One region of the Staphylococcus argenteus genome, then DNA from elsewhere that is predicted to be linked to it. Evidence: a T-box and tRNA genes for the amino acid it is inferred to sense, from the RefSeq annotation. Region 1 holds a T-box; the other holds one or more tRNA genes.
The links. The T-box of region 1 lies ahead of SAMSHR1132_RS07805 (valine--tRNA ligase). A T-box ahead of a tRNA ligase gene usually reads a tRNA of that ligase, here a tRNA-Val.

Region 1 (3,272 bases):
TGAAATTGTATAATGCTCTTCCAACTTCGCCAAATTCATATTTGTCACTTAAATCTGTAACTGTTGCAATTGTTTCATTTAAACGTGTCAAAATCCATTTATCTGCTAATGATAAGTTGCCAGTTAAATCAATATCCTCTACTTTAAAGTCTTCACCAATATTCATTAAACTGAAACGTGCGCCATTCCAAATTTTATTGATAAAGTTCCACACTGATTCAACTTTTTCAGTAGAATATCTTAAATCATGGCCTGGAGATGAACCTGTCGCTAAGAAGTATCTTAAACTATCCGCACCATATTCATCAATAACGTCCATTGGATCAACACCATTACCTAAAGATTTACTCATTTTGCGTCCATCTTCAGCTCGAACTAATCCATGTAATAATACGTCATTGAATGGGCGACGATCCGTAAATTCTAATCCTTGGAAAATCATACGTGCTACCCAGAAAAAGATAATATCATAACCTGTAACTAATGCATTCGTTGGATAGTAGCGCTTGAAGTCTTCACTATCAAGGTCCGGCCAACCCAATGTTGAAAATGGCCATAACGCACTTGAGAACCATGTATCTAATACATCTTCATCTTGTTGCCAGTTTTCAATATCAGTAGGCGCTTCTTCACCAACATAGATTTCACCAGTTTCTTTATGATACCAAGCTGGAATTTGATGACCCCACCATAATTGTCTTGATATCGTCCAGTCTCTAATATTTTCCATCCATTGATTAAATGTATGTTCAAATCGTTGTGGATAAAAATCTATACGATCATCTGTTTTTTGATTATCTAATGAACGTTTTGCCAAACCATCCATACGTACAAACCATTGTGTTGATAAATATGGTTCAACTACTGCGCCTGAACGTTCTGAATGACCAACCGAATGAACATGGTCTTCAATTTTGATAACTAAATCTTGTTCTTTTAAATCTTCAACTAACTGTTTACGACAATCAAAACGGTCCAAACCTTCGTATTTACCAGCCTTGTCGTTCATTTTACCATTTTCATCCATAACGATGATATTTTCTAAATGATGTCTTTGACCAATTTCGAAGTCATTAGGGTCATGTGCAGGAGTAACTTTCATCGCACCAGAACCAAAATCAATATCAACGTATTCATCTGCTAATATTGGTAACTCACGGCCTACAATTGGTAAAATAACAGTTTTGCCAATAACATCTTTATATCGTTCATCATTTGGGTTAACAACTATAGCCGTATCGCCTAACATTGTTTCTGGTCTTGTAGTTGCAATTTCGATATAACCTTCTCCATCAGCATAAGGATATTTAAAATGATAAAAGGCACCTTGTACATCTTCATGTATGACTTCAATATCCGATAACGCAGTGCGTGCTTTAGGATCCCAGTTTATAATACGCTCACCACGATAAATAATACCTTTATTGTATAAATCAACAAAAACCTTTTTAACCGCTTTACTTAATCCTTCATCTAAAGTAAAACGTTCTCTACTATAATCTAAGCCTAAACCTAGTTTAGCCCATTGAGCACGGATAAATGACGCATACTCTTCTTTCCAATCCCAAGCTTGTTCTAAAAACTTTTCACGGCCAAGATCATATCTTGTAATACCTTGTTCATTTAATTTTGCTTCAACTTTTGCTTGTGTCGCAATTCCAGCATGGTCCATACCAGGTAAATATAAAGTATCGTACCCTTGCATGCGTTTCATACGCGTAATAATATCTTGTAAAGTTGTATCCCAAGCGTGACCTAAATGTAATTTACCAGTTACATTTGGTGGTGGAATAACAATTGTATATGTTTCTTTTGATTTATCTTCCGATGGTTTAAAATAACCATTTTTAACCCATTCTTCATAACGTCCCGCTTCAACTTCGCGTGGATCATATTTTGGTTTCATTTCCATTTGCTATACCTCCTAAAAAATAAAAAATACCCATCCTATATAACAATAGGACGGATATTCCGTGGTACCACCTATATTCAAGAAGGATGCTACAAATCAAACACTGATTATCAGCTAAATCGAAGTTAGTATACTAACGCTGACAGCAGGAAATTTGAAATAAGCTATCTCTTCAAGCACTCTAGATTATGATTAACGCTCAAACACGTCTTAGCCTACTCTATCAATCATGTTCAACTAAGATACTCTGTGGGCTACCTTCAGTAAAAATCATTTGCATATTCACACCAAACCACATGCTCTCTTTAAAACAATTTGAACTTACTCTTCCCAATTTATATATTAAACTCTTAACTTATAGTATAATGATTGTCAAAATAAGTCAATGTATTGGTGGGAATAATTATGAATGAATGCGCATTTGGAACAAAGGATCCAGTTTACTTAAACTATCACGATGATGTATGGGGACAACCTTTATATGATAGTAAAGAGCTGTTTAAACTTTTAGCATTAGAATCACAGCACGCTGGTTTGTCTTGGTTAACCATTTTAAAAAAGAAAGAAGCTTATGAGACTGCTTTTTATGATTTCGAACCAGATAAGGTAGCACAAATGACTGAGAAAGATATCGACAGATTAATGACATTTCCAAATATTGTCCATCACCGTAAAAAACTGGAAGCCATAGTTAGTCAGGCTCAAGGCTACTTACAAATTGAACAAGAATATGGTAGTTTTAGCAAATTTTTATGGTCTTACGTCAATGGTAAGCCTAAAGATTTACAATACATTCATTCATCTGAGCGAATAACAGTTGATGAGACTGCTACACAACTTTCAAAAGATTTGAAAAAATACGGTTTTAAATTTTTGGGTCCTGTAACCGTATTTTCATTTTTAGAAGCAGCGGGACTATACGATGCACATTTAAAAGATTGTCCATCAAAGCCTAAACATAATTAATATGCTATAGCATCATAAAACAAACGAGACAGATTCTATGTTAACTAATAGACTGTCTCGTTTTATTTGCTTTCCATTAAGTATGTTATAAAAATAGCAGAAAATTATCTCCCCTAACGAGATTAACTTACTTTCATTATTATAGTTATATATTGCCAACAAGCTAATCCTTATTTTTCTTCGACCGATATTTTAAAAAATAGTTTATCGAAGGTGCGATGATAAAGATTATGAAAAAGATTCTAAATATATGATAGCTAGTAATCATAGCAACATCTGCATCAGTAGCTAATGCAACTAATACTATTTGATTAAGTCCTCCAGGTGCGGCACCAAGAAATAGTTCATTAATTGGATTATTATCGAAGAAATGAATAATATATACCATAACAAG
Region 2 (3,272 bases), 530 kb from region 1:
AGCTTACGTGGAGGCGCTGGTGGGATACTACCCTAGCTGTGTTGGCTTTCTAACCCGCACCACTTATCGTGGTGGGAGACAGTGTCAGGCGGGCAGTTTGACTGGGGCGGTCGCCTCCTAAAAGGTAACGGAGGCGCTCAAAGGTTCCCTCAGAATGGTTGGAAATCATTCATAGAGTGTAAAGGCATAAGGGAGCTTGACTGCGAGACCTACAAGTCGAGCAGGGTCGAAAGACGGACTTAGTGATCCGGTGGTTCCGCATGGAAGGGCCATCGCTCAACGGATAAAAGCTACCCCGGGGATAACAGGCTTATCTCCCCCAAGAGTTCACATCGACGGGGAGGTTTGGCACCTCGATGTCGGCTCATCGCATCCTGGGGCTGTAGTCGGTCCCAAGGGTTGGGCTGTTCGCCCATTAAAGCGGTACGCGAGCTGGGTTCAGAACGTCGTGAGACAGTTCGGTCCCTATCCGTCGTGGGCGTAGGAAATTTGAGAGGAGCTGTCCTTAGTACGAGAGGACCGGGATGGACATACCTCTGGTGTACCAGTTGTCGTGCCAACGGCATAGCTGGGTAGCTATGTGTGGACGGGATAAGTGCTGAAAGCATCTAAGCATGAAGCCCCCCTCAAGATGAGATTTCCCAACTTCGGTTATAAGATCCCTCAAAGATGATGAGGTTAATAGGTTCGAGGTGGAAGCATGGTGACATGTGGAGCTGACGAATACTAATCGATCGAAGACTTAATCAAAATAAATGTTTTGCGAAGCAAAATCACTTTTACTTACTATCTAGTTTTGAATGTATAAACTACGTTCATATGTCTGGTGACTATAGCAAGGAGGTCACACCTGTTCCCATGCCGAACACAGAAGTTAAGCTCCTTAGCGTCGATGGTAGTTGGACTTACGTTCCGCTAGAGTAGAACGTTGCCAGGCTATATATTATTCCACAGTAGCTCAGTGGTAGAGCTATCGGCTGTTAACCGATCGGTCGTAGGTTCGAGTCCTACCTGTGGAGCCATGGCTCCTTGGTCAAGCGGTTAAGACACCGCCCTTTCACGGCGGTAACACGGGTTCGAGTCCCGTAGGAGTCATTATTTTGGAGAATTAGCTCAGCTGGGAGAGCATCTGCCTTACAAGCAGAGGGTCGGCGGTTCGAACCCGTCATTCTCCACCATTTTGATTAATTGAATAAGCTGGAGGGGTAGCGAAGTGGCTAAACGCGGCGGACTGTAAATCCGCTCCTTCGGGTTCGGCAGTTCGAATCTGCCCCCCTCCACCATCTATATATTGGGCTATAGCCAAGCGGTAAGGCAACGGACTTTGACTCCGTCACTCGTTGGTTCGAATCCAGCTAGCCCAGCCATTAGAGCCATTAGCTCAGTTGGTAGAGCATCTGACTTTTAATCAGAGGGTCAGAGGTTCGAATCCTCTATGGCTCACTACTTGCACTTTCCATTTTTTTGGAAAGTGCTTTTTTATTCTTTTTTAGGTTAGAGGTATTGCTTGATTATAGTAAGCGCATACATTATTCTGAAATTATGTATAACAAAGGGGGGCAATTATGAGTAAGACAAAGGCTATAGATATAATTGGTGTACCATCAACATTTGGACAAAGAAAGCTTGGTGTTGACTTAGGTCCAACTGCAATTAGATATGCAGGATTAATTCCGCGCATGAAGCAATTGGATCTAGAGATTTATGATCAAGGGGATATTGAGGTACCATCATTAGATATAGAAAAATTTCAAAGTGAACAAAATGGTTTAAGAAACTATGACGAAATTTTAGAGGTTACAAAGAACCTAAATAAAAAAGTTTCAGAGTCAATTGAAAATCATAGATTCCCGCTTGTTCTTGGGGGAGACCATTCTATTGCAGTTGGTTCTGTCTCGGCGATAAGTAAACATTATAATAACTTAGGCGTGATTTGGTATGACGCTCATGGTGATTTGAATATTCCAGAAGAATCTCCAAGTGGAAATATTCATGGAATGCCTCTACGAGTTTTAACGGGTGAAGGACCTAAAGAATTATTAGAGTTTAATGTAAATAAAGTAAAACCAGAGAATATCGTTTTAATTGGTATGAGAGATTTAGATAAAGGTGAAAGACAATTTATTAAAGATAATGACATTAAAACTTTTACAATGGCTGATATAGATAAGCTAGGTATAAAAGAAGTTATTGAAAATACATTAACATATTTAAAGTCACGTAATATTGATGGTTTACATTTATCATTAGATGTTGATGCACTAGATCCTTTAGAAACACCTGGTACAGGAACAAGAGTTTTAGGAGGACTTAGTTATAGAGAAAGTCATTTCGCATTGGAGTTATTACACCAATCACAATTAGTAACTTCAATGGATTTAGTTGAAGTCAATCCACTAATCGATCACAATAATCATACTGCAGAGCAGGCAGTTTCATTAATTGGAACATTTTTTGGTGAAACATTATTATAAATAAATGATTTGTAGTGTATAAAGTATCTTTAACTTTTTGCACTACTTTTTTAATTCACTAAAAAGAAATTGGGTACTTAAAAACTTTAAAATAAATTTTTTCAATTTAAAAATGTGTTCGTATGACAGTGCTGTAAATGATTGGTATAATGGGTATTATGGAAAAATATTACCCGGAGGAGATGTTATGGATTTTTCCAACTTTTTTCAAAACCTCAGTACGTTAAAAATAGTAACGAGTATCCTTGATTTACTTATTGTTTGGTATGTACTTTATCTTCTTATTACAGTCTTTAAGGGAACTAAAGCGATACAATTACTTAAAGGGATATTAGTAATTGTTATAGGCCAACAGATAAGTATGATATTAAACTTGACTGCGACATCTAAATTATTCGATATCGTTATTCAATGGGGAGTATTGGCTTTAATAGTTATATTCCAACCAGAAATTAGACGTGCACTAGAACAACTAGGTAGAGGTAGCTTTTTAAAACGTTATACGTCAAATACGTATAGTAAAGATGAAGAGAAATTGATTCAGTCTGTTTCAAAAGCTGTGCAATACATGGCTAAGAGACGTATAGGAGCCTTAATAGTCTTTGAAAAAGAAACAGGTCTACAAGATTATATTGAAACAGGTATTGCAATGGATTCAAATATTTCACAAGAACTATTGATAAATGTTTTTATACCTAATACACCTTTACATGATGGTGCAATGATCATTCAAGGAACTAAGATAGCAGCGGCAGCAAGTTATTTACCATTGTCTGATAGTGCTAAAATTTCTAAAAG

Region 2: it has a tRNA-Val gene. The T-box ahead of SAMSHR1132_RS07805 (valine--tRNA ligase) is inferred to sense a tRNA for this amino acid. The anticodon was not compared.

The regions. Positions count from the first base shown of each region.
Region 1 is NC_016941.1:1,648,807-1,652,078, forward strand. Features, by position in the region: gene SAMSHR1132_RS07805 (valine--tRNA ligase) at 1-1,912, opposite strand, end outside; T-box leader at 1,956-2,259, opposite strand; gene SAMSHR1132_RS07810 (DNA-3-methyladenine glycosylase I) at 2,318-2,878, shown strand; gene SAMSHR1132_RS07815 (AbrB family transcriptional regulator) at 3,042-3,272, opposite strand, start outside.
Region 2 is NC_016941.1:2,176,464-2,179,735, reverse strand. Features, by position in the region: rRNA gene SAMSHR1132_RS10645 (23S ribosomal RNA) at 1-750, shown strand, start outside; rRNA gene rrf (5S ribosomal RNA) at 823-937, shown strand; tRNA gene SAMSHR1132_RS10635 (tRNA-Asn) at 948-1,022, shown strand; tRNA gene SAMSHR1132_RS10630 (tRNA-Glu) at 1,024-1,095, shown strand; tRNA gene SAMSHR1132_RS10625 (tRNA-Val) at 1,103-1,178, shown strand; tRNA gene SAMSHR1132_RS10620 (tRNA-Tyr) at 1,200-1,283, shown strand; tRNA gene SAMSHR1132_RS10615 (tRNA-Gln) at 1,293-1,367, shown strand; tRNA gene SAMSHR1132_RS10610 (tRNA-Lys) at 1,371-1,443, shown strand; gene rocF (arginase) at 1,566-2,474, shown strand; gene cdaA (diadenylate cyclase CdaA) at 2,662-3,272, shown strand, end outside.